DNA from 3 places in the Bradyrhizobium sp. BRP19 genome. Region 3 is predicted to be linked to each of the others. Evidence: riboswitches for the same ligand, from Rfam matches in the RefSeq annotation. Region 3 holds a riboswitch; each other region holds the start of a gene.
The links. A riboswitch is a leader RNA that binds a small molecule or an ion and turns the genes downstream of it on or off. The one in region 3 is predicted to bind cobalamin.
Positions count from the first base shown of each region.

Region 1: it holds a riboswitch for cobalamin, as region 3 does, so the genes downstream of both, metE (5-methyltetrahydropteroyltriglutamate--homocysteine S-methyltransferase) here and I6F36_RS26400 (energy-coupling factor ABC transporter permease) in region 3, are expected to answer to the same signal.
Region 2: it holds a riboswitch for cobalamin, as region 3 does, so the genes downstream of both, I6F36_RS31840 (ribonucleoside-diphosphate reductase subunit alpha) here and I6F36_RS26400 (energy-coupling factor ABC transporter permease) in region 3, are expected to answer to the same signal.

Region 1 covers NZ_JADYVZ010000017.1:44,586-55,319, reverse strand. Annotated here, with positions in the region: gene I6F36_RS32125 (acyl-CoA dehydrogenase family protein) at 1-220, opposite strand, end outside; gene I6F36_RS32120 (carbonic anhydrase) at 1,888-2,631, opposite strand; gene I6F36_RS32115 (thermonuclease family protein) at 2,642-3,394, opposite strand; gene I6F36_RS32110 (nodulate formation efficiency C protein) at 5,134-5,916, opposite strand; cobalamin riboswitch at 6,924-7,127, shown strand; gene metE (5-methyltetrahydropteroyltriglutamate--homocysteine S-methyltransferase) at 7,230-9,575, shown strand.
Region 2 covers NZ_JADYVZ010000016.1:108,802-119,535, reverse strand. Annotated here, with positions in the region: gene I6F36_RS31860 (inclusion body family protein) at 819-1,322, shown strand; gene I6F36_RS31855 (AidA/PixA family protein) at 1,598-2,107, shown strand; gene I6F36_RS31850 (outer membrane protein) at 2,822-3,595, shown strand; gene I6F36_RS31845 (ribonucleotide-diphosphate reductase subunit beta) at 4,774-5,448, opposite strand; partial or broken gene I6F36_RS39755 (ribonucleotide-diphosphate reductase subunit beta) at 5,565-5,699, opposite strand; gene I6F36_RS31840 (ribonucleoside-diphosphate reductase subunit alpha) at 5,837-7,780, opposite strand; cobalamin riboswitch at 7,884-8,038, opposite strand; partial or broken gene I6F36_RS31835 (IS5/IS1182 family transposase) at 8,164-8,310, opposite strand; gene I6F36_RS31830 (N-acetyltransferase) at 8,741-9,382, opposite strand; gene I6F36_RS31825 (ISAs1 family transposase) at 10,574-10,734, opposite strand, start outside.
Region 3 covers NZ_JADYVZ010000010.1:110,233-120,966, forward strand. Annotated here, with positions in the region: gene cobG (precorrin-3B synthase) at 1-413, shown strand, start outside; gene I6F36_RS26355 (precorrin-8X methylmutase) at 413-1,042, shown strand; gene I6F36_RS26360 (precorrin-2 C(20)-methyltransferase) at 1,045-1,776, shown strand; gene cobJ (precorrin-3B C(17)-methyltransferase) at 1,773-2,507, shown strand; gene I6F36_RS26370 (cobalt-precorrin-6A reductase) at 2,483-3,229, opposite strand; gene cbiE (precorrin-6y C5,15-methyltransferase (decarboxylating) subunit CbiE) at 3,228-4,409, shown strand; gene I6F36_RS26380 (cobalamin biosynthesis protein) at 4,406-4,774, shown strand; gene cobM (precorrin-4 C(11)-methyltransferase) at 4,771-5,553, shown strand; gene I6F36_RS26390 (cobyrinate a,c-diamide synthase) at 5,553-6,863, shown strand; gene cobA (uroporphyrinogen-III C-methyltransferase) at 6,860-7,591, shown strand; cobalamin riboswitch at 7,637-7,856, shown strand; gene I6F36_RS26400 (energy-coupling factor ABC transporter permease) at 7,893-8,570, shown strand; gene cobF (precorrin-6A synthase (deacetylating)) at 8,616-9,365, shown strand; gene cobT (nicotinate-nucleotide--dimethylbenzimidazole phosphoribosyltransferase) at 9,371-10,423, shown strand; gene I6F36_RS26415 (histidine phosphatase family protein) at 10,430-10,734, opposite strand, start outside.

The sequences.
Region 1 (10,734 bases), on a different contig from region 3:
AATCGGCCGGCGTTCGCTCCTCACCGCCGAATCGCCTGGCCGCCATAGCCCGATAGACGCCAACGCGCTTGAAGCCCTCGATGATCTCGTCGGGAATCTTCTGCGCTCGGGCGAACTCGTCTCGACGCGCGCGGATATCGACCAGTAGCGGCGACAGATTATCCCAGGTCGCAGCCGTAGCGTCGGCTTCTGCAGTGATCTTCTCTGGTGGAGCGTTCATAAACTTTCCTCGGGTGTTGAGCCGATCGACGGCGCGTGTCATTGATATGGATTGCGCGCGCATGGCGAAGCTGGCCGGATTGATACCCAGCCGGAGGGATCGTCGAAACTGTCGCAGTTGATAATCGGCTGTGATGCGATTGCAGGCGGTTGCCAGTCCAAACCGCACCCCGAGCGGATTGGCTCAAAGAAAAGGTGTTGAGGGCCAGGAAGGCTGATCGAGATGTGGCCTCGATGTTGCCATTGAGGCTGAACTGGCAAGGCAACCGATATGAGGCGGCGAGATCGATCCGCCTCTGCTGCACTATGTTTCGGACGGCTGACGGCAGCGCTCGTTTTGTCATGTCTTATCCAACGGACAGGTTGTCACAATTGGGGCTCGGCCGGCGCGAACCACGTTGTGAATACCTGACTTGGCGACCGGTACCCCAAGCCTGCGGCTCGTTTCCATATCCCCAGCAATCGACGTGCCATCAATCATGTCTGCCGGTCGTGTCTGAATCGAGCGAGATCACGTGACCCGTGCCGCGCCAGGAGGATGCTCGCGCCTCCCGTGTCTGATACCAGGCACAAGAAGTCATCAACCGAACAAGGCGGGAGGAGAACGACTGAAGTGGACCTCGGCCGCGGACCAGTCGGGCTCGGCTTGCCTGCTGGAGTTTCAGGCCCGCTGCGATCTCCTGAGACTACCAACAGCGCAATTTACCGTGGTCGCGGAGCCTGAGCGGCGGCAACGCCTGATCAATCCGGTCGACGATGCGTTGGTTGAAGAGACTATGGACGACGTGCGATGACCGCGCGAGTCGCGATCATCAAGCTGATGTCCGCATTGGAAAAACGCACTTCAAAGGTGCACGCCGGCCGCGAAGATGCTCCTTTCCGATGCGCCACTTCGGAACTTCCAATGACAAGACCCGCCTGCGCAGAGCCACGAGTGCCTTTTAGATGGCACGTCAACGCGTCTGTCGATAGTTGACCGTCAGGCTTCACGAACTCCGGCGCGGGCATAAAAGATTGTTCTCCGCTCGAACCGATGGTCGCCATCGTCGTGCGCGCGGCAAGTTTCTGTTTATGCTGATCCAAGCTAGGCCCAAGACAGATGCGACAAGGCTGCTTTCCGACACTTGTGGTCTCCCAAATGGCTGATGCAGAGAGACGTCCGATGCCTACGCGAGTAGCTATTTTCTTTACGTCAGTCGGCTGGTTAGTCATGGCGGTCGTAATCCTGCTCTATTTGATCTTCCGGCCCTGCCTGAGCCTGGTGATCATAAGCAGGACCATAGATGCCTTGCCGGATCGGGAGTGAGAGTCTGCCGGAATTGTCGCTTGTTCCGGGGGCCGAGAGCTCAGACCCTGCATGCCTCGCACCGCGATCTGCCGCTTGACCCCCCTCGGCCCGCCTCGCGCATTAAGGTGCAGGCTTGAATACTGTTGGCCGCGATATGAGTGTTTCTTGGTGCTGGCCTCGCGTTGCCAACATGAGCGCGTAGAACACAAGGAGGATTAAGAGGCCGCGCATACCATAAAGCTTCCCGAAGCTATAACAATTGTGGAGCTGATTGTACTCGGTGCAGTTGATGCAGCCGATGCACGAGCGAATTGCGCGGGACTCGACGAAGCCCTGTATCAGGCGGCAAACGACCAGCTGGCCGCGCGAAGGTGCCAGCGTCAGCTCAGCAATTCGACCCTGCCGGTGTCGAGCCGATATAGCCCCCCGACGACCTTCAGTCTGTTCTGCTCAACTGCCGCGTTGAGAATCGGCCCCGTCGATCTGAGTTTGTTGACATTATCGACTACATTTTGTCGGGTTGCTTCTGCGAACGTGTCACCTGTTTGCTGGCGAGATGCTGTTACTGCAGGCGCAAGCGCAGCGATGAGGGATGAAATGTGCCCCGGCGGCGGCTTATCGTCGTGGAGCGACTTGATCGTGGCGTCTATCGCACCGCAATGATCGTGGCCAAGTACCAGGATCAGCGGCGTATTCAGCACGGCGACCGCATATTCCATACTGGCAAGCGTGTCATCGTTGGCGAAGTTGCCGGCGAGGCGGCAGACAAACAGATCACCGAGTCCGCTGCCGAAGACAAGTTCAGGCGCCACGCGAGAATCGGCGCAGCTCAGAACTGCGGCATATGGATTTTGCCCATCCACCAAAACAGAGCGCTCGCGCTTGAAATCGTCGCCTCGTGATACGCCATGGACATAACGATCGTTACCTTCCATCAGCCGCTTCAGGGCAGCATCCGGCGAGAGCAGGTTATCCGGCTTGGGCGGCGTTTTTGCTTCCTTCGCATCGACAATGTTGTTGTCAAGCCGCAGGCAAGCCGCCGAAACAGCGAACAGCAACAGCGAGCGGCGTGAAGGCGCGATCTTGGTCAGATAGGACATATTCGGATAATGGCCTGCATGCATGCATCTCACCTCATCGCGCGGCTTTGCGCCACCCGGTCGCTTCGGCTTCCGATTCGCTGCAGAGCCAGCGTTCACCGGACTTCTTCGTCATGTCGATTTGTTCGTAACCGAATTGCCCGGGCAAGTGATAAAGTCGCTCGCCGTTGTGGCCCACGGTGCCTTTTATCATACACTCTGACGAGGGCGGGTCCGATAGCAAAGCGGATCCGAGCAGGAGCTCCTGAGCGTCGATCGGAACCGAGCTCGCGCCGATGATGATCGTCCCCTTGTTGCGGCGACGCCAGTCCCAGGGCGCGATGAACGCCCCCGACCACAGCCCCGCATAGGCGTTGCTCGCCACAACCTCATAGATAACGTACGTATTGGCAGAAGGGGACGATAGTGCCCAGCCGGAGCGTACCATCCAGGCGTTCACGTCCTCGCCTTCGATGAAGCAACGGCCACGCGACCTGCCGTATTCATCAACTCCTGTGGTATGACAATCCCACGTTCGTCCGTTCGAATGCTTGATAAGCTCGTCGCGAGCAGCCACGCCGCAAGCCCATTTCCGGCCGTGGGCGTCGAGGCAAATCTGGTCAGTCTCAGGAGCGTCGATGTCTGAGAGCCGAAGCGTGGTTTTCTCGAGCTCGATCGTATTGCCGTCGAGGATGCGCGGAGGGCCGCTGAGCTTCGCCGCGCAGACCGGAGATGTGATGACAGCGAACAATGCGACCATCATTATGCGGTGTTTCATTCCGACAATAGCCTTTCGCTCTTGATTCATGTTCACGTGCGATCCGGCGCCGCGTTCGACGCTTAAACGCACTATGTCCGTTATCGGGCCGCATCTTTCGACGTTTGCTTTATGAAAGCTTGGCCCTCATTTCCAAGCTACGACCTGACGCTGCGTGAGGTTCAAGCGATTTCTTCCGGTGTGCGTATCGCGGTATCCTTCGAGCCTCGCCGGTCTCACTCAGTGGGCGCGCACTGCACCCTCTCTCGGCCTAAGGAGGAGATCCCCATCGCTCAGCCGCCAACTCGGCATGCGGGAGAAAGCCGAGCCTCGGAACGCTGTTTCTCACGCGATTGAAGAAGAAAAGCGCCTGTGAATTGTGACAGTCGAGTGGGAGTCAGGCGTGGAGGAGCAACCTGGCTATGCTTTGTGCCAACCCCCATCGGCAGACAGAAGGCGCTGCCAACGGTTTCGGCGAGAGCGATGACATTTTAAGTTCTTGCCACCGAAAGACCGACGTTCGAAAGAAATCTGGTCTCGCGTCCTATCTGAGATTTGGACGAAAGGCGCCACGGAGTCCAGCTCAACGCTCGCAGCGCAACTGAATCGGTATCGTTTGCGCAAACCGCAGAAAACCAGGAGCTCTCTTGAGAGCCAGCCGGGATGGTCGGGTAGTGCCGCGGCCCCGTTCGGAGAAGGCCCGGGTTTTTCATGACCCGGTCGGCGCGACTGGCGGCCGGCTCTTTCGTTGTACGCTTCCCCGTACTCTCGTGTGGAGAGTTACCCAGCAAGCCCGGCATGAGGGCATGCGTTTGCGCCAGGGAAATTTAAGGACAACCATGTGGAGCCGTGGCTTCTTCGTATACGCACCGGCGAGGGGTAAGCCGCCCGCGTGTTCGGACGATCGCGAGTGCCGTCCTGATGCCATTCGGTGCGAGGCGTCAATCCACAAATGGGTAGGCCCATCGCGGCATCCGAGCAGGTAGCTCTGGTGTGGTATGGCCGACTCAAGCTACACATCATTCTGAGCCACCTCACTACCCAATGGAAATGAAATGGTTTCAGCCCCCCGGGAATTGCCCGTCTCTTCTTACGCGCTTGAAGTGGATGGCCGACTCAGAGCTGAATTCGCAACCAAAGACGGCGCCAGGGCAGGTGGAGCAGAACTAAAGAAGCGTTTTCCCATGCTTCAAATCCGGATCTACGATGCGCAGACGAATGCGTGCGAGGAAATCTAGCGGGCGACTCAGTCCGGTCTTCGATGCCTCGCGCACGGCTCCGGCTCCTCGTTGAGGGCACTCGAAGGACCGGTGGTCAAGCCGGGGCCGCTAACACTGCCCCATTACCCTATTAACCGGTTTCGTCGCAGCAGTCGATCCCGCGTGCCACCTCGGCCTCGGAATGGTCACGCTCTTGCGGGTGCCAGTCAGTCGCGTGATGCGCGGTTCGCACGCCGGATGGCCCAGTCCCGTGAAGAATGGCGTAGAGAGCTGGTTCTCTCGCAAATGGTGTCCTTCCACTGCGTGGGGTGCGCCGAGGTCAAGCCGCTTCTCGCAAGGCGCACGCGCCGCTGAGCTCGACTCCTCGCAGAAAGAGTCGGAGGTAATCGTGCTGCCCCATTTTCTCGATGGCCGGCTGAAGGCCGCGGGAAAGCTCGCGACTGTTCAAGGTGTAAACACCGGTAAGTTTAGAGCTGATAGTCTTGCCGTTGCTCTGAGGCGTTCGGCCCTGCAGGAGCTACGGCGCGATCTTGCTCTGCGCGATCATTTACCGAGGCCTTTCGCTCCCTTCTAATCCTCCCGTTCCTTTGGCTCCATGCGAGCGAACCAGGAGCCAGGAGGAAAAGCCGCGATACGCTTGGCAAAGGAGGATTGCGGCTCCCAATCTTGTCCTTCACTCTTCTCGAAAGTGATGACCCCGTTGTATGTAAAATAGCGGGGCCCTGGGATATTACAGTTCACCACAAGCAAAACGCGCCACAGATCACCTTTCTCGGTCGGCTTGTCATTCTGCTTCGGCAAGTAGTCCACTCCAACAGGATCTACGATAGTGCAGCTGCCCTGCCGCAGAAGATCACCGAGCCGACCTTGCATGGTCGTCACAAAGTTGAAGTTGGCCGGGTCATGCAGAAAGCCAACATTTGCGTCCCTTTCGCCATCCTTGACTTCACTGGCGATCAACGAGAGCGCGAAGGCGCGCCAGCCCAATTCCATTGGCTTCGCATAGGACGACGCAAGTTCAATCGTCCCGTCGAGCGCGGCCTTCCAGGTGATAACGTACTCTTCGTCTGATTTATCATCCCGGTGCCTGGTCCAAGAAACAAAAACATATTCATTTTGGTCAAGTTCAGCGACGCCCCACATCCGAGGGACGAACTGTGCCACCTTCGAGACGTTGGAGATAACTTGTTCTATTGTCTCACCGTCTTGCGCTCGCCACGTTGACTTGACTCTTTCGACAAGGGGGCTGTCGTTAGCGCGAACAGTGTTGCTCGTCGCAGCCAGCCCGGCCAGGCAGATCAGGGATCGACTGAGCCAAAGCCATAGCGCGCGTCTTCCTGACGTTTTCTTCATAACCGTCGGCCTATCCGGTCTCATCCACACGCAATTCTAGAGCGGGCAACCTTCAACCTGTTATGCGCGAGCGCAAGAAGTTAGCGGCGACGCGACGGGGCGACCACTGGTTTTCCCGTGCGAGCAGGCGCTCCCCTCTATGTCACGCGCCGCTAACTTCACTGCCACCGACAGCCTCAATTTGCTGTGCTGGACATGCCCAGCAGGAGGACTGGGCATGCAGAGGACGTGCATTCTTCGTGCCAGATAATAGACGGCAATTCGCACCGGTTTTGCGTCCTCTTTGTCGACTTTCCGACTGGCGCATGTCTCGATGTTTCCGTTCAACCTCTCCAGCGCGGCTTATGCATCCCGTCACGCACCGGATGTTCGACGACACAGCGGAACGCCTCGGTGCCAAGTTCCTGATGAGAAGTGGCAGCACGTTTGCCGTCATTGAACCGTGTGGTTCGGTTATCGTTGCCGGAATGTGGGCTTTCGATCTCTGCCATGCCTTCGGGCACTTTCGGCCAAGGGGCCATGGCGCGTTTGGCGCTCCTTTCGAGACGTGCGGCGCTCCGGAGGTCGAGAACAGCCTCAGGCAGCGCGCTTTGTACTCGATGGCGAACGGCGCCAAGCCGATCTTCGCCGAGCATTTGGGGTGTGGCTGGCACCGCAAATCAAAGGTGCTGCCCGGGTATGTTGCTGGCTTAGCCAGGTGTCTTGGGCCTATTCAACACGGATCTGTTGGTCGAGAAGGTGGCTGGATGGCGCACGTGCTCGAACCGCTGGGAAGCCGGGACTGGCGACAAATGCGTTCTGCTCGAGGCAGCAATCCCGACCGCACAAGCCGCATTTGTCCCTTCCACCGATCTGCCATGCGCCCTGCGATGCTCATTGCGATATCGCTGATTGGAGGGCACTTCTACATCAGCTCAATGGTAGAGATGCACGGTCATTCGCGTAGCAGATGTCGCAGCATCAGCTTGAGACATAATCTGAGAGGTTGACGGAAGACTTCTCTTGCCGATAATCCAAGTCGTCGAGGTTCTCCGGTTTCCATTTGATCCGGAGCTAAGAGGGAAGCCGGTGAATATGCCGGCGCTGCCCCCGCAACTGTGAGCGGCGAGCCGCTGTCCAACGATGTCACTGAAGCCTGCGCGGCTTCGGGAAGGCCGGACAGCAGCGATGACCTGCGAGCCAGGAGACCTGCCCCGACACTATATTCGTCCACGGGCGGGGTGTCCCGGTGGTGCGCCAAGCAGCCGTCGCACCGCGCGACTTCCGCTGCCTGCGTCCGCCATGGCCTTTGCCCCCAACATGGGGTTAACGCTATGTCTCTTCTCTCCCTTCCTGTTGCCACGCTCGGAACGCCACGCATCGGTCCAAGGCGCGAGCTCAAATTCGCTCTAGAAAGCTACTGGGCCGGAAAAAGCAGCGAACAGCAGTTGCTCGAGGACGCAGCTGGCCTGCGTGCCGCGAACTGGGCCCGTCAGAAATCTATCGGCGTCACGGTCATTCCATCGAACGATTTCTCGCTGTATGACCAGGTGCTCGACACAAGTGTCATGGTTGGCGCCATCCCGGAGATCTACGCCTCGAAAGCCGAATCCGTTTCGCTCAAGACGTACTTCGCCATGGCCCGCGGTTCACAATGCGACGACCAGGATGCGAGTTGCGGTCACGGACCGCGCGGATTTGGCGCACCCGCGCAGGAGATGACCAAGTGGTTCGACACCAACTATCACTATATGGTCCCCGAGTTTCACAGGGGACAGACTTTCAGGCTATGCTCTCGCAAGCCGATCGAGGAGTATGAGGAAGCCAAGGCCCTTGGCTTTCAGACCCGCCCCGTCCTGATCGGGCCGGTCACATTCCTAAAGCTCGGCAAGAGTCCCGATCCCACGTTCCAGCCACTCTCACTACTGGATGAACTGATACCGCCCTATATCGAGGTTATGCAGGAATTGGCCAAACGTGGGGCAAATTGGGTTCAGTTCGACGAGCCCAGCCTAGTTCTTGATCTGGATGAGGGGACGCGAAAATCTTTGCGACATGCCTATGACCGGCTCGCCAAGGAGGGGCCGGCGATCAAGATCATGGTTGCCAGCTATTTCGGCGACCTCGGCGACAATCTGGACACCGCCTTGAGCCTGCCAGTTGCCGGGCTGCACCTCGATCTGGTTCGAGCGCCACAGTTGTTGCACCAGATCATCGCTGGCGGCCGAAGTGATCTCGTCATGTCGCTCGGTGTCGTCGACGGTCGGAATGTATGGCGGTCGAATTTGTCGTCGCTGCGCCAGCGGCTCGAACCCGCGATTGCGAAGCTCGGCAAGGATCGTGTACAGATCGCCCCATCCTGCTCGCTGCTTCATGTGCCGGTCGATGTTGAACTCGAGACCGGGCTCGCTTCCGACGTCAAGAGCTGGCTTGCTTTCTCGGTCCAGAAGATGCGGGAGCTTGCGATCCTAGCGCGTGCACTCGCAGGCGACCAGAATGTTGCGTTAGCTCTTGCCGAGTCGGAAGGTGCCGCGACTGTTCGCCGGACTTCGCCGAAAATCCGTGATGCCAATGTCGCTGTCCGGATGAGAGCGATCGACCAGACCATGTGTCGGCGCGCGAGCCCATTTGCCCGTCGGGCCGAGATCCAAAGCAATCGATTCGGACTACCGGCTTTTCCTACCACGACGATCGGATCATTTCCGCAGACCACAGAGATCCGGAATGCCCGTGCGGCGCATGCGCGAGGTGCGATAAGCGACGAGCAATACGACAAGTTCCTCAAGGAGGAGACTGCGCGCGCCGTACGTTGGCAGGAGGACATCGGTCTTGACGTCCTCGTGCACGGCGAGTTTGAGCGCAATGACATGGTGCAGTACTTCGGCGAGCAACTCGCCGGCTTCGTATTTACCAAGAGCGGATGGGTGCAGTCCTACGGCTCGCGCTGCGTCAGGCCACCGATCCTGTTTGGCGATGTAGCACGGCCGAAGCCTATCACCGTGGACTGGTGGCGCTACGCGCAATCACTAACAAGGAAGCCGATGAAAGCGATGTTGACCGGACCGGTGACGATCTTGAACTGGTCCTTTGTTCGTGATGATATTCCCAGAAGCGAGGTCTGCCGCCAGATTGCGCTCGCGATCCGAGACGAAGTCCGCGATCTCGAGAATGCTGGTGCGACCATGATCCAGATCGACGAAGCTGCAGTCCGCGAAGGATTGCCGTTGCGTCGATCGGAGTGGGCGGCTTATCTCGACTGGGCCGTCGATTGCTTCCGCATCTGTTCATCGGGCGTCGCCGATCAAACGCAAATTCATACGCATATGTGCTACTCGGAGTTCAACGACATCATTGGTGCGATCGCTGCAATGGACGCGGATGTCATCTCGATCGAGACATCGCGCTCGAAAATGGAACTACTCGACGCGTTCAGGAACTACGAATATCCAAATCAGATCGGGCCGGGCGTGTACGACATCCACTCTCCACGCGTTCCCGAGACAGGCGAAATGAAGGAGCTGATGGTGTTGGCTCGGACGCGGCTGCAGGATTCGCAGCTCTGGATCAATCCAGACTGCGGCCTGAAGACGCGCAAATGGGAGGAGGTTCGGCCAGCACTAGCGAACATGGTCGCTGCCGCCCGCGAACTGCGCGCTGCATTCGATCCGCGAGGCCGTTGATCCGGGCTTCGGTCTCTTTTCGACAAAGCTGATCCGCTTGTGGTCATTTGCGCGGGAGCCTTAGGAACATAAAAAATGCCCCGCCCCGCTTAGCGGGCCGGGCGAAAGTCTGGGAGGAGCGACGCTGACGCATTCGCGCGGACTTCCATCGGCGAAGCCGCCAGTTCGATCACGGCGAGGACATTCGCCGAAAATCTGAGCCGAGTTGAAGCACAAGCTCAGCGTAGCTCAATTATGCCGTGGTATGCGACCGTATAGCCTGAGAGTTAGAATCTACACCAAGGTTTGTCGCTCATGAGCACGTCGGCACGATTACGATAGCAGCGAGGGGGCATGCCGGGCGGTCGCCGCAGGACACCAACAGCAAACTCGGTGCGCTTTCCTGCCTGGAGCCTTATGTTCGATTAGGGCGACGTAAGCCCGGCTCCATGGATCTCGCAAGCTTATCCAATGCATAAGCGGTTGCTAAATTTGAACCTTGCTTAAGGCAGTCCTTGGTCGACCGGTTCCACCCGATAGTCGGGTTTCGGCTTGGGCGCTGAGGAGCACCCTATCGGCACCGCGGCATCATCAAGCTCGTGACACCCTCCGCATGGTCCGCTCATAGATCTCAAACAGAGGTTTCTGGACCTAATTACCGGAGCGTCGCCGATGCCTATGGCCGCTCCAAGGCCAATGGGAGGGCATGCTGCACGCCGCATACACGTATGTAGGATCGCGATGAAGCGGACACGCGTCAGGAACGAGCATTATTTACGATGCGGATCCCCATAGCTTGTTGAAATCCAATTGCGCCAGAACTGGTCGTGGCGATCCACGTCCAGCGCCTTGCTGTTGGTGCTGAACGTACCCGGGACTGGCAGTGCCTCGCATTTCGCGTGCAGTGAGTAGGACCGGCTGCGGCCGGATGTCTCAGAGCGTATGGGGCGGGGCTCAAGGAGTGCTTCGCCGCACCCGCGCGGCGGCAATCGTCCGTCCTCATCGGTCGGCGGACATGAGAGGCGTCCGTTTCGCGCGATATCACTGCGCAACTGACAGACCTGCGAGGTTTACATTGTGGTGCCGGAACCAGAGCTCAGCTAGGCTCGGCCATGCTGTTTGCGCCGGTGGTCGAGGAAGCGATCACATTGCGCAGAAGCCATTTTGGGGGTGCGGCAGC
Region 2 (10,734 bases), on a different contig from region 3:
GGGAGGACCACATTACTAAGCCCGGCGAGGCGGTGTCGTAGGCCAAGCAATTGGCGTGCCACGTTTTGCGAGCCGCGCGTCGAGAGCGAACTAGCTTCTTCGTGACGCGATCGTGAAATCGCGGCCGTTTGTGGCAGCTTGCCGCCAAACGTCTTAAGTCCGACGCGCAGGAACGACAACATAAACATCTTGCGCGTGGCGGCGATTGGCCTAACTGCATTCTCGAGGGGGTGGTATGCGCGCCCACACGACGGGGTTGGACAAACACGAAGACCGAAAGCTGTCATCCATCCGATACATTACCCTCCTCGGAGCCACTGGTTACAGTACTCCCATGGCTGAGCGCTCCAGAATCGAGATGGGGAGTGACGACGCCCTCGATATCGTGAGGCTTCTGCCCGTGTTGCATAGTGCCTGTGGTGAACGAGCCCCCTATCGAGTGTGGGAAAGAGGAAACAGTTGTGGGCCGGATGGCTGATTGCTCTCGGGAAATTATCGCGGTCCGCATTGGTCGATTTTAGACATGCGACATGGCAGCTAAAGCGCCATCCTGTCGCTCTCCAAGTGATTCCCTCTCCTTTGGCACGGCAAATGCAGGTCTCCTGCAATGCGCGCGGCCTGAGGAGAAATCATCCTATGATCACGCGAATCGGCCGCTCACGAAAGCTCAAGCCTACTCGGCGGCCGCAGCCAAATCCTGATGAACCGGTCGAAGCAGCGCAATCCAACAAACGGCGTTATCAGCCATCGCAATGGTCTACGGCGATGGGTTGAGCTCGGCGAAAGCCGAACATTCCTCTTTGCAATGGAGAGGCATCATGTCCAGAGTCACAGACGTTCTTGTTGCCTTTGATACGGAATCCATTCTTCAGAAGTACTCGAATCCGAGCAAAAGACCGGACAGCCCCACTCTCATTGATTTCCGCCATGTCTACATGATCACAAATCAGGACAACGTGATCAGTGGGCAAGCGGGCGGCGAGCTCGACCTGAAGGCCCAGGTCGGGCATTTGATTCGTTGGCGCGAGACCAGCCTCTCCCTTGGATTCGAGAAGTCAGTGATCTTCTACCGCTTCATCGGAAACGTAGGAAACGAGCTGATCTCGACGCCGACCCCGCGGAAGGCGGAGGCCTCGTTCGCGCATCCCAATCCTAGCAATCCGTCCGTGCCGACATGTCAGACGATCGCCAATTACTATTGGTCCTCGGAAACTTTGGCTATCGGACGAGTTACCTACCATTTCAACTTCATGGTCGTCGATCGCAATTGCAGCGCGCTGGGATACTTTTCGTGGGATCCGTTCATCAGCATCCACAATTGATGCGGATGATCATCAAGGCGTCGAAGGAACCGCGCAGCGGGGAACGGCCATGATCCCACCCCCCTCGACTCCGAGGTGGCATAATATGGTCCGGAGGCGTGCCGACCTCACCCATCGTCCCTGGCGGATCGGCCTTCTCGACAGCTGTCGCTTTTTTCGCGTCGCTCTCGAATGGGACCGATCCGCCGTCAGCACCATCCAGTTCGGTCGGCCCAAGCACTTGGCAAGCTCCGCGGTTGCCGAGCATCCCACGGTCGGGAGGAAGGGAAACAGCAATGGCCAAAGACAGACCCTCAACCAAGAGCCAGCGCTCCGAGTCTCACGTTGCCGTTCTCATCATCGTCGACGCCGAGACGCTGCTGTCACGGTATCCGAATGTCAGTCTCTCGCCTGATGCGCCCGTACGCGTCGACAGTGAGCATCTCTATGTCCTGGCCGCGCGCGATGGCGGGCCACTCGGGAGCAATGACGGCCATCTCGATCTGGCCGTCAGGCCTGGCGTCCGTCTGCGCATCCGTGGAAATGCCCTGGCCTTGAGAGGAGAGCATATCGTCGTGTTTTATGGGATCGCGCAGGAACACGCTGATGTCCTTTCCCCCTTTGAGCTTGTCTTGCGCCGAGTCTTGACCGTCGCGACGCCCAACTTCGAGAATTTGTTGCAGCCGGGCAACCAAAGCATCGACGACCATTTCTGGCAGAGCCAAGTGCTGGCCGATGGCGTGGCGGCTTGCGATCTGAACTTCATGGTCTTGAACAAGGCCTGCTTGGTGCTGGGATACTTCTGATGGCGTCTCCAGATCAACATCTCGGGTCTCAGGGAGGTGCCGTAGTCGGCCGCTCCGAGCGCGGTCGTTCAATCCCGAACTCGGCTGGGAGTTCTGTGAGAGCTCCTGGAATAGCCAGTTCTCGGGATGTCGCTCGGCCCGTTTCGCGGCTCAAATTTTATGTATCGACGAGGGTACAGCCCGTGATCGAGAAGGCCAGCCGCAGCAAGAAATTCTGGACTCTTAACTCGATGCGGCGCCGCCGAGCCTTATCGCTGGCCCCTACACACGCCTCCGTCTTACTGCGGATGCATCGTCCGCCCGGAACGAAGTGGAGGAATGCGGCTCGTCCGTCGAAGCTTCGCCGTAAGCGGGAACACTTGCATCCAATGGCCGACGAACGGTCGATACGGCCGGAACGAGGACACGCGGAGCAGCTGCAATCAGGAAACTGACTCGCTGTCGAGGCTGACTCTTGTCATGCTGATGTGCTCGAAGGGCGCGCAGGAGGGGTAACCGCGATTAGACATTTTCGGGTCATGCCACTTAATCAACAGTCGGCGGACAGCATCCGCGACCGACCCGACATGCACTTTGCCCATCGACCGGCCGCTCAGGCGGCGCTTGCGACCCCGTCAACTACCAACCCTTGCAGTTGATGGAGGTGGCGGAAACGTGCCAATCGTCGTCAATACCCCGTCGGGGGCGTCGAATTCGAAACTGGGGTTCAGAAGAATGAAAAAATTGCTGGCGGGCACGGTAGCCCTCATCGCGCTGGCCGCGCCTGCCGCAGCCGCTGATCTGGCTGCGCGCTCCTACGTCAAAGCGCCTCCGGTGGTCATTCCGATCTATGATTGGAGCGGCTTCTACGTCGGCATCAATGGCGGTGGCGGCTCTGCGCATCAGTGCTGGGACGTGGTCAACGCCGGCGGCGTGGTCGTCGCTCCGCCCGTTGGCATGGGGTGCCATCATGCGACGGGAAGCACGGTCGGCGGTCAAATCGGCTACCGCTGGCAAATAGCGAACTCGGTGTTCGGTCTGGAGGCGCAGGGCAATTGGGCCGATTTCAAGGGCTCCAACGCGAACCTTGCTTTCGCAGGCGTCCGGGATGACTCCACGCTTGATGCATTCGGCCTGTTCACGGGCCAAGTCGGCTATGCCTGGAATAACGTGCTGCTTTATGTAAGAGGTGGGGCTGCAGTCGTCCGTGACAAATACCGGGTCTCCGATTTTGCGACCGGGCTCACTATCGACAACGGCAGCGAAACTCGTTGGGGCGGCACGGTAGGGGCGGGCCTTGAATTTGGCTTTGCTCCGAACTGGTCCATCGGCGTTGAATACGACCACCTGTTCATGGGTCGTCGGGATGTGGATTTCTTTTTTTCACCCGGACTCGTGGGTGTTCCGGTGGGCACTTTTGCAGGGACTGCCCGTATCGGTCAGGACGTCGATATCGGCTTGGTCCGTGTGAACTACCGGTGGGGTGGCGTGATCGCCACGACCTATTGATCGATCTTCGCCAAAATGGCGCGGGTTCGCACCAATATCTGAGCCGCATCGCGGCATAGAAACCTTGGCAACAGGGACTCGCATCAATGGCGCTATCGGCTTCTTGTCGGTACATCGGCTCGAGCTGGTTAGGCGTGGTTCAAAGGAATCTGGCTGATCTGGTTATGACGCAGCGCCACGGCGAAGATCGCGGCGAACTCAAGCGTGCTGCCGTGGTCGAACGCCAGCCGCTTAGTGGCTGGCTGCGCCGATTTCCCGGACCCGTGCCTCCACCTGCATCACCGTCGGCTTTTCGGCCGTCGGAGAATGATGAGGCAAAAAATAGTTTTGTCGACCGTCGTAGTTAACCCGGCCCTCGCTTAGGGAGACACAGGTCATCGATTACAATCGTTCCGGTCGGCCGCACTGGCCACCTCGGACGAAAGGCCGACGAGCGGTCGAAGCGGCGCTCGTGCGAGGGTGGGACATAACGTCGACGACGTGATGGCTTGCGTCATCGTCGCTGCCGATCTCTGCGCCCGATCAGCCTGCCGAACCCCCGCTGGCGCGGATCAATTGGGAGCGCCTCGGAGAGCGGATGCAAAATCTCCAGAGGTGGATCGGCAGCGCTGAAGCGGAACTCTTGTGCTAGGACAGAAACGCGGCTGTCATCCGAGCCGCATTGCCAGCGTCTGCTCGTAGTAGATCACCTCCGCGAAGCCACGGCCGAGGAAGACCGTCAGTGGGTCGGCGACGAAATCAAGCGCGAAGGGGGATGAAGAACAAATCGGTTTGCCTGATCCGACCGGGCTGCAATGAAGATGCCCCCCTTTGACAGGGTTGCCCTCTTTACAACTTCCGATTGCGTGATAGTAATCCCCTCTAGCCCTACGAGGGGGGCGGCCGTGGCGATCATCGAGAACATTCGTCTGCTCAAGGGCGTAGCCGTGTTGCGCTGATTTACTTCATGAGACCCACCTCACCGACCTGCGGAAATACTGTAAACCCTAGCCGCCATCAGCAATGGAGCGCATGTACCGGCTTAACCCAACAAACCATCTGTGTGTCCGGTTTTGTCGCGCTGCAATCAAGACGCCACGATGAGGAGGTCCGGTTCTATGCCTTTGTCATGCTGGCGGGTGACGGCGACGACTACCGGCGCCTGCCGCTGTCAATGCCGCTAGCATGAATAAAATGGGCTAGATACGGCCGAAAGTCGCCCACACCCCGTCTTCGCCGTCCCAGCTGCCGCGGCTCGCCGCCTTGGAGTACTCCGTGGCGCGCTGCTCGAAGAAATTGGCGTGCTCGACGCCATTGAGAATCTCGACGAGCCACGGCAGCGGATGCGCCTTGAGCTGGGTGAACCCGCCCTCCTTCGCCTCGAAGAAGCCGAAGACCGGGGCAATCCGGAGTTGGGCCAGTCGCCAGTCGGCGACGTAGCGGACGTAGGCGTGGATATGCTCAGGCAGCATGCCCTCGATCTTGCCAAGACCGAAGGCGAGCTCGACGAAGTTCTCCTCCAGCTTCACCATGGTCTTGGCGACGTCGACAATGTCGTCGCGGACGGAGCGCGTCACCGCGCCGGTTTCGCGGTGCCATTCGTGAAATAGCTTGATGATGCCCTCGCAGTGGAGACTCTCGTCGCGCACTGACCAGCTTACGATCTGTCCCATGCCGTTCATCTTGTTGTGGCGTGGGAAGTTCAGCAGCATGGCGAAGCTGGCGAACAAGGCCATGCCTTCGGTGAAGGCGCCGAACATCGCCAGGGTACGGGCGACATCCGCCACGCTGTCGACGCCGAACTCGTGCATGTAGTCCGCCTTGGCGCGCATCTGCGCATAGCCGCGGAATGCCTCGAACTCGGTCTTAGGCATACCGAGCGTCTTGAGCAGCAGGGCATAGGCGTCGATATGAACCGTCTCCTGTTAGTGAAAGCGGCCATCATCATCTGGACGGTGAGTGGCTGGAAGAGCGGAATGTACCGCTTGAAATAATTGTCGCCGACCTCGATGTCCGACTGAGTGAAGAAACGGAAGATCTGGGTGAGCAGCGCGCGCTCGCTGTCGGTGACGCGGTCCGAAGCCCAGTCGTTGAGGTCGGCGCCGAGCGGCACCTCCTCGCCCATCCAGTGGGTCTGCTGCTGGCGCTTCCAGAACTCGTAAGCCCAGGCATAGCGATCGACGTCGTAGCTGCCGGTCGAGTCAAGGAGGCCGACGCGTCCCTTGCCGATCAACGTGCGCGGATCGGCGCGCGACAGATCGATCACTGACATGCGAGGCACTCCTCATAGTCGGTGCGCTGCCGCGCCGGCTGCTGCGTCGGCGTTGCATCCCCGGCAATCTTGCCGGCGAACGCCGCGCGCGAGATCGACTTTGATCGACAGTAGTAGAGGCTCTTCACCCCACGCTTCCACGCCGTCCAGTGCAGCATGTGGAGGTCCCACTTATCGACGTCGGCCGGCAGATAGAGGTTGATCGACTGGCTCTGGCAAATCAACGCGGCGCGGTCGGCGGCAAGCTCGACGATCCAGCGCTGGTCGATCTCGAAGGCGGTGCGAAAGATCGCTTTCTCGTGCTCCGACAGGACGTCGAGATGGGCGACCGATCCGTCGTGCGCGATGATCGACTCCCAGGTCGCCGAGGTGTCGGCGCCTTTCGCGGCCAGCACCTTAGCGAGGTGCGGATTGCGCACCGAGATGGCGCCGGATAGCGTCTTGTGGGTGTAGATGTTGGCCGGGATCGGCTCAGTGCAGGCGCTGGTGCCGCCGCAGATGATGCTGATCGAGGCGGTCGGCGCGATTGCGATCTTGGGGCTGAAGCGCGCCATCACGCCGCGTTCCAGGGCATCCGGGCACGGGCCACGCTCGCGAGCGAGCGCCACGGATGCCGCATCGGCATCGCGACGAAGTTTTCGGAACATGTTCAGATTGAATGACTTGGCCAGGGTACCCTCCATTGGAATGCCCTTGGCCTGGAGAAACGAGTGGAAGCCCATGACGCCGAGGCCAACGGAGCGCTCGCGCAGGGCGGCGTAGCGGGCACGCTTCATTCCGTCCGGCGCCACCGTGATGAAGTGCGTGAGCACGTTGTCTAGGAAGCGCATGACGTCCTCGATGAAGCCGGGCTCCTCATTCCACTGGTCCCAGGTCTCGAGGTTGAGCGACGACAGGCAGCACACCGCGGTGCGCTCCTCGCCGCGATGATCGATGCCGGTCGACACGGTAATCTCGCTGCACAGGTTGGAGGTCGAGACCTTGAGGCCGAGCTCGCGCTGGTGCTTGGGGAGCGCACGGTTCACGGTGTCGATGAACAAGAGATAAGGCTCGCCGGTCTGCAGCCGGTTCTCAAGGATGCGTTGCCACAGCTGGCGGGCATCGATCTCGCGGACAACCTCGTTAGTCTTCGGGCTGCGCAGAGCGAATGCGGTGCCGGCGCCCACGGCACACATGAACTCGTCGGTGACGTTGATGCTGTGATGTAGGTTGAGGCTCTTGCGGTTGAAGTCACCAGACGCCTTGCGGATCTCGAGGAACTCCTCGATCTCGGGATGGTGGATATCGAGATAGACCGCCGCCGAGCCGCGCCGCAACGAGCCCTGGCTGATCGCCAGCGTGAGGCCGTCCATGACGTGGATGAACGGGATGATGCCCGAGGTGACGCCGCCCCTCGCCTTCTCGCCGATTGAGCGAACATTACCCCAGTAGGTGCCGATGCCGCCGCCATTGGAAGCAAGCCAGACGTTCTCGTTCCAGGTGCCGACGATGCCTTCGAGCGAGTCCGACACTGAGTTAAGGAAGCACGAGATCGGAAGGCCGCGCGTCGTGCCGCCGTTGGAGAGCACCGGTGTGGCCGGCATGAACCACAGCCGAGACATCGCATCATATAGACGTTGGGCATGCGCAACATTGTCCGCGAAGGCGCAAGACACTCGGGCGAACATGTCCTGGAGGCCTTCGCCGGCGAGCAGATAGCGGTCGGTCAGCGTCAGCCTACCAAACGAGGTCAGCAGGTCGTCGCGCGACCGATCGAGCGAAAGGTCAGACGGAGTTGGCGATCGCGCGGGGGGCCTCGGCAGGGGAGCCGGCAATGCTGGGGGCTGCACAAGACACAGTTCAGGTGTGGTAGGCTTTGCCTGCGCTGAGGGCTGCCGCACACTCGGCAGCTCAATGAGATGACCATACTGATCGAAATCGTAAGACGCCGACATCGGCAACCCCGTGATATTTGGGGGCTGGGACCGTGCGGACGACTTGCGAGGAGACCCGGCCAATGTCCCCGGCTGCAAGCGACCCACCGGGCACCCCGCCCGAGGACATGGGTTCTGTCGCGGTAGGTTTCCTGGCTCGCGGGTCTTCCCAGCGCTGTCGCGCTAATGCCTCGGAATAGCCGCTGCCGGCACAATGGGTTCCCCTTAACTCCGTGCCACCATATATGCGAATTGAAAACCACGACGACACCACATATAGAAGCCGTTGCCCAGACTCGTCAAGACGGCACAGTCAAGTTAACCAGTTGGAGCAGCCCCGAGGTCGAGGTTCGAAATTCGCCGAGCGCCTGTCCTGAGAGCCTCACTCAAAAAGCATAGATGTCTCAAGGCCTGGCCAATCGGCGAGTTAGGAGCCTCAGATGGGCGACGAGCGGCCAGGCGAGCTCGGTAGCGGCGGAACCTTCGAAGTCTTTGCAGAGATGCCGACATCTGCCGAGCCACGCAAAGGTGCGCTCGACGACCGAGCGCCTGCGATCGGCCAAGATGTGCTCAAGCCTTTGGAAGTGGCGTCGCAAATTCTCCAACAGGGGAACAGCAACCCTGGACATCCTGAATGTTGGCATCGATCGGTTCGCGGTCCGCGAATTGAGTTGGGCCGGATCGGGTTTCGGTAGCCATACGCGTCTCGCCATTCATCGCTTTCTGTGGCCCTTAGATCAAAAATTGTCTGGAGCCCGACCGCAATCGATGCAGCCGCCCGTGGCAATGTCCCACGCTTAGTGGATTTGACCCCGCCAGCTCTCACATCAGACGTGCCAACTTTGCCGAAGAGGCGATTCGTATGCTTTTCGCAGGCCGGGCGAGCCGCCTCACGTGCTCAGTTGTCTGGCCGCGAACATAAGCCGTCCTGACCGAACGCGGTCATGTCAGGTTATTGGCAATCAATCCTAACGGGATGAGCTATGCTTGAGTCTGGGTGACGAGCCGATCCGGCGGCGCGGCCTTGCTGGGTGGGAATGAAGCCGTTCGCAACATTGGCGTGAGCGGCGGCGAAGAACCGTGTTGTATCTCACCAACGACCTTGAAGCCGTGACGTTGGTAAAAGGGAATGTTTTCAGGGTTCGAGCTTTCGAGGTAGGCAACAATGCCGTTCTCATCGCATCGTTGAAGGGCGTATTTCATCAGCAACGTGCCAAGCCCTTTTCCGATCCAGTTCGGATCGACGGCAATGAGCGGCAGATACCAATGTGGCTCGTGGGGACGATGTTCGGCCATTCTCCGCCGCAAGTGTGCCATATCCTCGGTAATCTCCGGGCGCAGGGATAGCGCCATGATTGCATCCAATGCCTCCTCGTCTTGCTGCACGTTGGGAGGCAGCCACAGGGCCGCGCCACGAATCTCTCCCGCGACGTAGGCTGTGCCATGTGCAAATGCTCGGCCCCCACAGGCGTCAATGAACTGAGGCATGCTCCTAAGGTATTGCCTTGGGTCAGGCCAGCTCCAACGCATCAACGGATCCGCGGCAAAGCCGAGCACAATGGTCCAGACAGTGCTTGCACGAATGTTTGCGTTCGCAGATCTGATATCTGATTCTTCTGTCATGATGTCGTTTTCGGGGCTCTGTTTTGGCATTGGCCTTCCAAGGAGGAGCATGGCATCGACACATCTGACGGTGAGCGGAATGGATGCACCGACGGGGACCCGCCGGGTGCATTTGGTTTCCCTTCCGAGATCTCCGCCTGTCTCAGACGGCTGACGTTGACGGCCACTTCGGACGAAGGCTCCTTGGTCGGCAATGCTTGGATCTACATATTCCTGGCGGGCTTCTGCGCTTCCACGCCCTATCTGGAACCCGCCCCGCCCTTCCCAAAGGAAGCTCCGACGTTCTCAAGGTCGACACGGTTCGGGTGCAACCGTCCGCGAAGGGAATGACATGAGGACGCCTCTGAGATTGCAAGTGCGAAGAAGTCAGGGCATGGCGAACATCGGGCGATGGCTGCCTGAACCGGGCTCCGGCACGAGCAAACAGCTTGCCAGGTGTCGCGCGTCGAGGTCCAGACTAGGCAAGGAATCATCACCTCGTCTCGTATTGAGTGGTTCTCGTAAGTTTCTTGGTCAAAACACATGCTAAGTGCGAAACCTCCATTGCCAACGTCGTGTCCGCGGCCACCGGCAGAGAGAGCTTTCGTCTGCGAGAGTCATATGCGTAGTACAGCGGCTTTCCAATTATCGCATGTTGTCTGCGCTCCTTGATGTTCTTGTGTCCAACAGCTCTCGGCGCATCATCGCCGCGATTCGCGATTGTCGGATCAAGGCAACGCGACTGGATACCACGACGCTGCCGCCGTGGACCTACTGGACAACGCAACTTGGGATCGCGCGAGAGCTTTCGTGCCTTGATTGATCGTCAGACGTGTCGATCGCTCGCACAACGGCGTTAGCTCTATCGAGCGAAAACGTTGCTGTCGTGCCCTCGTCGAACTTGACGCCTAGGTCAGTTGTATCCGCCGCGATCCTTGCCATAGTGGGAAAGACAGCAGGCTGACGTAGTTGCGTGAGTAATTCTCGTAAAAGAGGTTTTTGGCCACAAGCGTTGATGGCTTCGTAGGACTTGTTCCAACTCACTCCCTGATCGGAACGGTTTGGAAGATTTCTTGGCGCTGGTATGCTTGCCACACCGGGTCCGAGATCCACGTGGTGAGTCATGCTGTTTCATTCTGTCTTGGAAAACTGTAGTCGCCGGGGCAGCATATCAGGAGGCATTGTAGCGAAGACCTCCCCAGAATGGTAGGGCTATCGCATATGGGCAAGAGCGCTGAGAAGGAAGTCATTATTCCATCTGGCTTCGAGCATTTTGTGGCTGGTGCGCACGGGGCCTGGTGTCGCCTGCAGTGTATTGATGGCCAGCTTGCGGATAGCTGCGAGGTTTTCGGCGGCATGGCCCTTGCGACTGC
Region 3 (10,734 bases):
CGCTGCATCAATTCTCTGCTTGCGGCCATGCGCTGCGCATGACCCCCTGGCGGATGGTGCTGAGCGAGGGCAAGCGCGAGATGCCGAGCGCGGCGGGGCTCATCACCGAGCCGTTCGATCCGGCGCTGCGCGTCATCGCCTGCAGCGGCGCGCCGCGTTGCCGCGAAGCCCATGCCGATACGCGCGCGCTGGCCGCGGCGCTGGCGCCGCGCATCCCCGCCGACGCGCGGCTCCATGTCTCCGGCTGCGGCAAGGGCTGCGCCCATTCCGGCGCGGCTGCAGTCACGCTGATTGCGACGCGCGCCGGGTTCGATCTCGTCCGCGACGGCTCGACCCGCGACGCGCCGGTCCTGCGCGGGCTGAACGGCGCCGACATCGTCAGCGATCCCTCCATCCTGGTCGGAGGGAACTGATGCCGCACACCTACGAGACCGACGGCGCTGTGATCTACCGGCAATCCTTTGCCACCATCCGGGCCGAGGCCGATCTCGCGCGCTTCACGTCGGACGAGGAGCAGGTGGTGGTGCGGATGATCCATGCCGCCGGCATGGTTGGCCTCGAGGCGCATATCCGCTTCACCCCTGATATGGCGACAGCCGCGCGCGCAGCCTTGCAGAAGGGCGCGCCGATCCTGTGCGACGCGCGCATGGTCTCCGAAGGCATTACGCGCGCGAGGTTGCCCGCGGCCAATGCCGTGATCTGCACGCTCGGCGATCCCGCCGTGCCCGCGCTGGCGCAGTCCATGCGCAACACGCGCTCCGCCGCGGCCCTGGAGCTGTGGCGGCCGCATCTTGATGGCGCGATCATCGCGATCGGCAATGCACCGACCGCGCTGTTTCATCTGCTCAACATGCTGGAGGATCGCGACTGCCCGCGGCCGGCTGCGATCATCGGCTGTCCGGTCGGCTTCGTCGGCGCGGCCGAATCCAAGGCCGCGCTGATGGCCGATCCGCCGGCACCGGCGCTCACCGTCGAAGGCCGCCTCGGCGGCTCCGCCATCACGGTTGCTGCCGTGAATGCGCTGGCAAGCCGGAGCGAATAGCCATGGGACGCATTATCTGCTGCGGTCTCGGCCCCGGTGATCCTGATCTGATGAGCGTGCGTGCCGATCGTACGGTGCGGGGCGCTAGTCACGTCGCCTATTTTCGCAAGAAGGGCAGGCCCGGTCAGGCGCGCCGCATCGTCGATGGCATGCTGGCTGCGGGCGTTACCGAATATCCCATGGAATATCCTGTTACGACGGAGATCGCTTTCGACAGCCCCGAATATGTCCAGCTGCTCGCCGGCTTCTACGACGAATGGGCCGAGCGCCTGGCGCGGCTTTCGCGCGCCGTCGACGTCGTCGTGCTCTGCGAGGGCGATCCTTACTTTTACGGATCGTTCATGCATCTGCACACGCGCCTGCAAGGCCGCGTCGAGATCGAGGTGATCGCCGGCATTCCCGGCATGGTCGGTTGCTGGAACGGCGTCGGCCGGCCGATCGCGCTCGGCGACGACGTGACGACGGTGCTGATGGGCACGCTGCCCGAGGCCGAGCTCGAACGGCGCATGCGCGATTCCGATGCACTGGTCGTCATGAAGACCGGCCGCAATCTCGCAAAAGTGCGCCGCGCGCTCAGCTCCGCCGGGCGGCTCGCCGATGCCTGGCTGGTTGAGCGTGGCACCATGCCAGGCGAGCGCGTGGTGCGGCTCGCCGAGATCGATGCGGCCGACTGTCCCTATTTCGCGATCGTGCTCGTGCACGGCAAGGGCCGGCATCTGGATGCCGCCGAATGACAGGCACACTGACCATCGCGGGCCTCGGGCCGGGCAGCGACGCGCTGGTGACGCCGGAAGTTTCCGCCGCGCTTGCGACGGCGACCGACATTCTGGGCTATGCGCCCTATGTCGCGCGCGTGCCGCCGCGGCCTGGGCTCACTCTGCATCCATCCGACAATCGCGAAGAGCTGCAACGCGCGAGCGAAGCCCTGCGGCTTGCCGCCGAAGGCGGTCAGGTCGTCGTCGTCTCTTCCGGCGATCCCGGCGTGTTCGCGATGGCATCCGCCGTGTTCGAGGCACTCGAGCAGGCGCCGGAATTTCGTGAGCTTTCGATCCGTGTGCTGCCCGGCGTCACCGCGATGCTGGCGGCCGCCGCGCGTGCCGGCGCGCCGCTCGGCCATGATTTCTGTGCGATCAACCTCTCCGACAATCTCAAGCCGTGGGCAGTGATCGAGAAACGCCTGCGCCTCGCGGCGGAAGCCGATTTTGCCATCGCGATGTACAACCCGCGCTCGGCCAGCCGCCCGGAAGGATTCGGCCGTGCGCTGGCGCTGCTTCGCGAGGCCGGCTGCGGCGAGCGTCTCATGATCTTCGCGCGCGCGATCAGCGCGGCTGATGAAAAGATCGAGATCGTGACGCTGAACCAGGCGACGCCCGAGATGGCCGACATGCGCACGCTTGTCATCGTCGGCAATTCGCAGACGCGCCGCATCGGCCGCTGGGTCTATGCGCCGAGGCGCGCAGAATGACCGAGCCATTGCATCACGTCAGTGACACTCTCGACCCTTTGGCGCTCGGGCAGCTCTGGTCGCGAGATCATGATTACGGGAAGGCCGAGCATGCGCGCCGCGTCGATCTTGGAGCGCGCGCCGTCGCCGCCGGAATTGCGGGCGACGATCCAGGCGATGCCGCGCGTGTGCAGCATCTCCAACTCGCCGTCGAGGGTGAAGGGGCCACGCGATACGATCACATCGGCCGCGAAGGGCAGCGACGCTTCGGGCGGATCGACGAAACGCAGCGTGTAGGCATGTTGCGGCTTGGCCGCGAACGGCGCGATGTGCTGACGGCCGATGGCGAGGAACACGTTTGTCGGCACCTCGGGCAGGGCCGCAACGGCGGCGTTGACGTCGGCGACCTCGATCCAGTTGTCGCCGGACACCCTGGTCCAGGGCGCGCGCTCCAGCGCGATCAGCGGCGCATTGGTGTCCGCGCAGGCCTCGACCGCATGACGGCTCATTTCGGCAGCGAACGGATGCGTCGCGTCGATGACATGCGTGATGCCTTCGCGGCGGATGTAGTCGGCCAGCCCGCTCACGCCGCCAAACCCGCCGATGCGCGTCGGCAGCGGCTGATCGGCGGGCGCGCGGGTGCGGCCGCCATAGGAATAGACGGCATCGATGCCGGCGCGCGCGATCTCCGCGGCGAGCAGGCTCGCATCGGCCGTTCCGCCCAGAATGAGGGCGCGAATCATGTCTGATCCCTGGCTGACTATCATCGGTATCGGCGAAGATGGCCTTGCCGGGCTGTCGGAGGCAAGCCGAAAGGCGCTTGCCAAGGCCGAAACCGTGTTCGGCGGCGAGCGCCATCTTGCGCTTGCCGAAATTGGCAGCCGCGGTCGTCCATGGCCGGTGCCGTTCGATGCGGATGTCGTGCTGAGCTGCCGCGATCGGCCGACGGTGGTGCTCGCCTCCGGCGATCCGTTCTGGCATGGCGCCGGCGCAAGCCTCGCCGAGAAGCTCGATAGCGGCGAATGGATCGCGCATCCCGCACCTTCGACCTTCTCGCTTGCGGCCGCGCAGCTGGGGTGGCGACTCGAATCCACCGTCTGCCTCGGGCTTCACGCCGCACCGTTCGAACGTCTCGTTCCGTATCTGACGCGCGGTGCGCGCATCATTTGCCTGGTACGCGATGGCAAGGCCGGCAGCGATCTTGCGAAATGGCTGACGGAACGCGGCTGGGGCTCCTCGACATTCTGGATTCTCGCCGCGCTCGGCGGGCCGCGCGAAAGTGTCCAGGAGTATCGCGCCAAGGATTTTTCTGATGATCTCACTGGAAACCCAGTGGCAGTAGCCGTGGAGGCGAGGGGCGCACATGGCATTGCTCGCAGCTCGGGCCTGCCGGACGACGTCTTCGTTCACGACGGCCAGATCACCAAGCGGCCGGTGCGCGCGCTTGCGCTCTCGGCGCTGGCGCCGCGTGCCGGCGAGCGGCTGTGGGATATCGGCGCTGGTTCAGGCTCGATCTCCGTGGAGTGGGCGCTGGATGGTGGGACGGCGATTGCGGTCGAGGCGCGCGAGGATCGCGTCGCGAACATTCGCAAGAATGCAGCCGCCTTCGGTCTGGCACATCGGATCACAATCGTCACGGGCAGGGCACCGGAAGCTCTTGCCGGCTTGGAAGCGCCGGATGCCGTCTTCATTGGCGGTGGTCTCGACGAAGTGTTATTTGATGCGATCTGGCCGCGGTTCTCGCCGGGTGCGCGGCTCGTGGCGCATGCTGTGACGCTGGAGACGGAAGCTCTGCTCGGCGAGCTGCATCGGCGTCACGGCGGCGAACTGATGCGGGCCGAAATTTCGCATGCCGCCCCGCTCGGCCGCTATCGGTCGTGGGAGGCAGCACGCCCCGTGGTGCAGTGGAGTGTGGTGCGATGAAGGTCGCCGGACTCGGCTTCAAGCGCGATGTGACGCTGGCTTCGTTGCGCGAAGCGTTGCTCGCTGCGGGCGGTGCGGAAGGGCTTGCGGCGATGGCAACCGTCAGCGACAAGGCCGATACCGAGGCGCTGAAGCAGCTCGCACGCGAATGCGGCGTGCCGATCAGGGCCGTTCCGGTCGCGACACTGGCCGGCATCGACACGCCCACGCAATCGAAGCTCATCGCGGAGAAATTTGGCACCGGATCTGTAGCCGAGGCTGCTGCGCTCGCGGTCGCCGGTCCGCGCGCGCGGTTGATTGCAGCACGGGTTGTCTCGCAGGATCGCACCGCGACCGCCGCGATTGCCGAAGGAGACGGCCCATGACGGTGCATTTCATCGGTGCCGGGCCGGGCGCACCCGATCTGTTGACGTTGCGCGGCCGCGATCTGATCGCGGCCAGTCCGGTTTGTCTCTATGCCGGCTCGCTGGTGCCGGAGGGCGTGCTGGCGCATTGCCCGCCCGGCGCACGTATCGTCAACACCGCGCCAATGTCGCTCGACGAGATCATCGCCGAGATCGCAGGCGCGCATGCGGCAGGCCTGGATGTCGCGCGGCTGCATTCCGGTGATCTCTCAATCTGGTCGGCGATGGGCGAGCAGCTCCGCCGTTTGCGTGCGCTCGGGATTCCCTACTCGGTGACACCCGGCGTTCCCTCGTTCTCGGCTGCCGCGGCCGCGCTGGAGGCTGAGCTGACGCTGCCCGGTCTTGCTCAGACGGTCGTGCTGACGCGCACGCCGGGCCGTGCCAGCGCGATGCCCGAGGGCGAGAAGCTCGCCGCGTTCGCTGCGACCGGCGCGGTGCTCGCGATCCACCTGTCGATCCATCTGCTCGACCAGGTCGTCGCCGAGCTGACGCCGCATTACGGCGCGGATTGCCCGGTCGCGATCGTCTGGCGCGCGAGCTGGCCGGAGCAGCGCATCGTGCGCGCGACGCTTGCAACGCTCGGTGCGTTCGTGGGTGGCGAGATGGAGCGCACGGCGCTGATCCTGGTCGGCAAGACGCTTGGCGCTGCCGATTTTGACGAGAGCCGCCTCTATGCCGCCGATTACGACCGCCGCTACCGGCCGGTCGGTGCCGAGCCGCGCTTTCCGGAGGCGTCGTGATGCCGGCGAGCCTCGTCATCTCCGCGCCGGCCTCCGGCGTCGGCAAGACCACGCTGACGCTGGCGCTCGCCCGCGCCTGGCGCAATCGCGGCTTGAACGTGCAGTGCTTCAAGAGCGGCCCCGACTATATCGATCCCGCCTTCCACGCCGCAGCCACGGGACGCGCCTCCGTCAACGTCGATAGCTGGACGATGGATCATAGCACCATCGCGCATCTCGTCAGCCGTGCTGCCGATGCCGATGTCGTGCTCGCCGAGGGATCGATGGGCCTGTTCGACGGTGTCGCTGCGCGCGGCGTCTCCGGCACGGGAGCGACCGCCGACATCGCGGAAATGCTGGGCTGGCCCGTGGTTCTGGTGATCGATCCCTCCGGCCAGGCGCAGACTGCGGCAGCAATCGCCGCTGGCCTTCGCGATTACCGCGCCGGCGTGCGCTTCGCTGGCGTCGTGCTCAATCGAGTCGCCAGCCCGCGCCATGAGGATCTGGTGCGACGCGCGCTGAACGAGGCCGGCATCGAAGTGTTCGGCGCACTGCCGCGCCATGCCGAGATCAGTCTGCCGAAGCGGCATCTCGGCCTCGTGCAGGCCGAGGAGCAGGCGGAGATCGGCAAGCTGATCGACGAGGCCGCGCGCTTTGTCGCCGAGCACGTCGATCTCGATGCGGTGCTCCACGCGGCAGGCAAATGGTCGCCGCAAGCTGCGGCGAACGGCTTGAACGTGACGCCGCCAGGCCAGCGCATCGCGCTCGCCCGCGATGCGGCGTTCTCGTTCGTCTATCCGCATATGCTGGAAGCCTGGCGCGCGGCGGGCGCCGAGATCGTGCCGTTCTCGCCGCTGGCCGATGAAGTGCCCGACGCGAGCGCCGACGTGTGCTGGCTGCCCGGCGGCTATCCCGAGCTTCATGCAGGAAAGATCGCGGCCAATGCGCGCTTTCGCAGCGGCTTGCGCGCTTTCGCCGAGACGCGGCCCGTGCATGGTGAATGCGGAGGCTATATGGTGCTGGGCGCAGGCCTCACCGACGCCGACGGTATCCGCCATGAGATGTCGGGACTGCTTGGCCTCGAGACCAGCTTTGCCAAGCGCCGCATGCATCTCGGCTATCGTCTTGCCGAACTGGCCGCACCGATGCCGGGGCATCAGCCTGGCGCGCGCCTGCGCGGCCACGAGTTCCACTATTCGACCATTCTCGCCCAGCCCGATACGCCGCTTGCGGTCGTGCACGATGCCACCGGAGCGGTGATTGCCGAAACCGGCTCGCGCCGTGGCCATGCCACCGGCACGTTCTTCCATCTGATCGCGGAGGACCGGTGAGCGGCTTTGTCTCTTTCGTTTCCGCCGGTCCCGGCGATCCCGAGCTCCTCACCGTGAAGGGCGCCGCGCGGCTGCGCGAGGCCGATGTCGTGCTCTATGATGATCTTGCCTCCGGCGCGGTCCTCGATCTCGCCCGGCCCGGTGCCAATCTCGTGGCAGTGGGAAAGCGGGCCGGGCGTCCTTCGACCAAGCAGCACCACGTCAACCGTCTCCTGGTCGACTATGCCGTCACAGGTGCACGCGTGGTGCGGCTGAAGTCCGGCGATGCCGGCATTTTCGGCCGGCTGGAGGAGGAGATCGAGACGCTGCGCGAAGCCGGCATCGGCTACGAGATCGTTCCCGGCGTCACCTCCGCCTGTGTCGCCGCCGCCCAGGCCGGCATTCCCCTGACCCGCCGGTATACCTCCCGCCGGGTGCAGTTCATCACCGGCGCTGACGTCACGGGCGAGCTGCCGCCCAATCTGAATTGGGCGGCACTGGCCGACCCCGAGGCCACGACCGTGGTCTATATGGGCCGGCGCACCTTTCCGGCGCTTGCCGCAAAATTGATCGCGCACGGCCTCGCTCCCAGCACTCCGGCGCTGTTCGCCGAATCTCTCGGGCGTCCCGACGAACGGCTGGTCCGCACCACGATTGCCGAGCTCGCCGAGCAGCTTGGGCGCGGCGGCGCCGCTTCCACTGCGGCCGTCATCCTGTTCGGCGCGCTGGCGCGAGAATATCCGGCATGACGGCTCCGGCAGCGGTTCGCCCCTTGACGCCCGCGATGCGAAAGGGGCACACAAGAGCGGCATGGTGCTCGACGCGGCGCAAAGCGCCGGAGCATAATCGGGAATGGGGATGGGCGGACCCAGTTGCGGCGCCCCAAACCCCAGCCGCCCCCGCGACTGTAAGCGGTGAGGGGCTCCGAACCGCCACTGGACCGCAAGGTCCGGGAAGGCCGGAGAACCCAGTGAACCGCGAGCCAGGAGACCGGCCGTGCACGTTTTGAGGCCAAGGCCGTCGGGTGTGACGGCGGAAAGGAATTGAGCCATGCATATCGAACCCGGGATCGTGACGGGCGCCAAGCTCGTGTTGAGTTACGCAACCGGCATCGCCGCAGGCGGCGTTGCCTTGAAGCTCGCGGTCGAGACCGTGCGCGAGCAGGGCGCCGGCTCGTTCGCGGCGCGGACACTGGCCACCACCGCTCTCGTCTTCGTCTTCTTCGAGATCCTGCCGCACTTCCCGGTTGGGGTATCAGAGGTGCACTTCATCCTCGGCTCGACCTTGTTCCTGCTCTTTGGTGCTGCGCCCGCCGCCTTCGGCCTTGCATTTGGCCTGCTGCTTCAGGGCATGCTGCTGGAGCCAGTCGATCTGCCGCAATACGGCATGAACGTCACCACGCTGCTAGTGCCGCTGTTCGCGATCCAGGCGATCGCCACGCGGATCATCCCTCGCAACACCGCCTATGTCGATTTGAAATACGGTCAGGCGCTGGCGCTTTCGACGACCTACCAGGCCGGCGTGATCGCATGGGTGGCGTTCTGGGCGCTCTATGGCTCCGGCTTTGCGATGAGCAACCTCGCCAGCGTCGGGACGTTCGCTGCCGCTTATGCGCTGGTGATCGTGATCGAACCGCTCGCCGATCTCGCGGTGCTGGCGCTGGCGAAGTCGCTGCGCGGCGTCACCGCGCCCGGCCTCGTCACCCCGCGCCTGCACAACGCGGCGTAAGAGATCAGCGATGGGCGGCCGGTGTGGCCGCCCATCGCGCTCGCGATGCTCACGCTCTCCCTGATCGGCATCGGTTGCGGCGATCCCGCGCAGCTTACGCGCGCCGCCGTTGACGCCATCAACGCCGCCGATCTCATCCTGATCCCGCGCAAGGGGACTGCGAAATCCGATCTCGCCGATCTCAGGCGAACGATCTGCGCCGGTGTGCTCACCAACAAAACGACGCGCATCGCCGAATTCGATCTTCCCGTGCGCGATGCGACCGAGGCGGACTACCGCAAGGGCGTCGACGATTGGCACGATGCGGTGGCCGCGATTTGGTCGCAGACGATAGCTGGGCATCTCGAAGATGAGGGCAAGGTCGCGCTGCTGATCTGGGGCGATCCTTCGCTCTATGATTCTTCGCTGCGCATTGCGCGGCGGCTCGATCCATTGCCGACAATCGAGGTCGTGCCTGGGATCACCTCGATCCAGGCGCTGTGCGCGGCGCATGCGCTGCCGCTCAACGACATCGGCGAGCCGTTTCTGGTCACGACGGGGCGGCGCTTGCGCGAAGGCGGCTGGCCGCAGGGCGTCGATACCGTCGTCGTGATGCTCGATGGCGGCACGGCGTTCCAATCGCTGGATCCAGAAGGCCTGCAGATCTGGTGGGGTGCCTATCTCGGCATGCCCGATCAGATCATCATGTCCGGCGCGCTGGCTGAACTGGGCGCGCGCATTGCCGCCGTGCGGCAGGACGCACGCGAGCGGCACGGCTGGATCATGGACAGCTACATCATCAAACGCAGGCGTTGAGCAGCATGCTTCCCGAATGGGTTACCCAGAACTGCCCCGAGGTCTCCGCTGTTCATCGCGAGGCGGCCATTGCGCGGCAGGCGCAACTGACGAAGCCGACCGGCGCGCTCGGCCGGCTCGAGCAGCTCGCAATCGAGCTTGCGGGCCTGCAGGCCACCGAGCAACCGCGCGCCGCGCGGGTGCCGATCATCATCTTCGCCGGCGACCACGGCATCGTCGCGCAGGGCGTGTCGGCCTATCCGCAAGCCGTCACCATCGCGATGATGACGAATTTTGCTGCCGGTGGCGCCGCGATCTCGGTGCTGGCGCGCGAGCTGGGTTCGAGCCTCGAGGTGGTCGACGCCGGCACGCTGACCGAGGCGCAGATCGCGGGAATCGTCACCGACAAGCCGCGCAGCGGCACCCGCGATTTCAGTGTCGAGGCCGCGCTCACGCCCACGGAATTGGCCTTCGCCTTCGAGGCCGGCCAGCGCGCGGTGGCGCGCGCCGAGGCCGGCCGGCCTGATCTCTTGATCTTCGGCGAGATGGGGATCGGCAACACCACGACCTCAGCAGCGATTGCTGCGAGCCTGCTCGGTGTGAGTGCCGACGAGATCGCGGGCAGCGGCACCGGCGTCGATGCGTCGGGCCGCGCGCACAAGGTGCGGGTGATCGATGCGGCGATCGCGCATCACGGCGTTGCGGGGGCGTCACCCGAAAAAATCCTGTGCGCGGTCGGCGGCCTCGAGATTGCGGCGATCTCGGGTGCGATCATCGCGGCCGCGCAACGCCGCATCCCCGTGTTGATCGACGGCTTTATCGTCTCGGTGGCGGCGCTGACGGCGGTGCGCCTCAACCCGTCCTGCCAGCCGTTCCTGTTGCCCTCGCATCAATCGGCGGAGCAGGGACATCGGCTGGTGTTGCGCGCGCTGAATGTGCAGCCGCTGATCAGCCTCGATCTCAGGCTCGGCGAGGGGTCGGGGGCGGCGATCGCGCTGCCGCTGGTGCGCTCGGCCTGCGCACTTCACAACGGTATGGCGACGTTCGCGCAGGCCAATGTGCCGGATCGGTCTTCTTGATGCGGCTCAAGCCACGCGCTGGTTGACCGACACGACGCGCCAACCGCCCGCCAGCCGGTCGATCCGGGTCAGCGACAGCGGATCGACGACGAAGCGCAGCGCGGCCTCCGGTGTGAGATCGAGCGCGATGCAGAGCGCAGCGCGTATGGTGCCGGAATGGACGACCAGTGCTGCGGAGCCTGCGCCAATCTGGGCCAGGCCCAGGCGGACGCGGGCGACCTGATCCGCAAAGCTCTCGCCGTTCGGCGGCCGTCCGTGCGCGGGATCGCGCCAGACCTGCGCGTAGGCCTCGCCGCCGGTCGCGGCGAGCT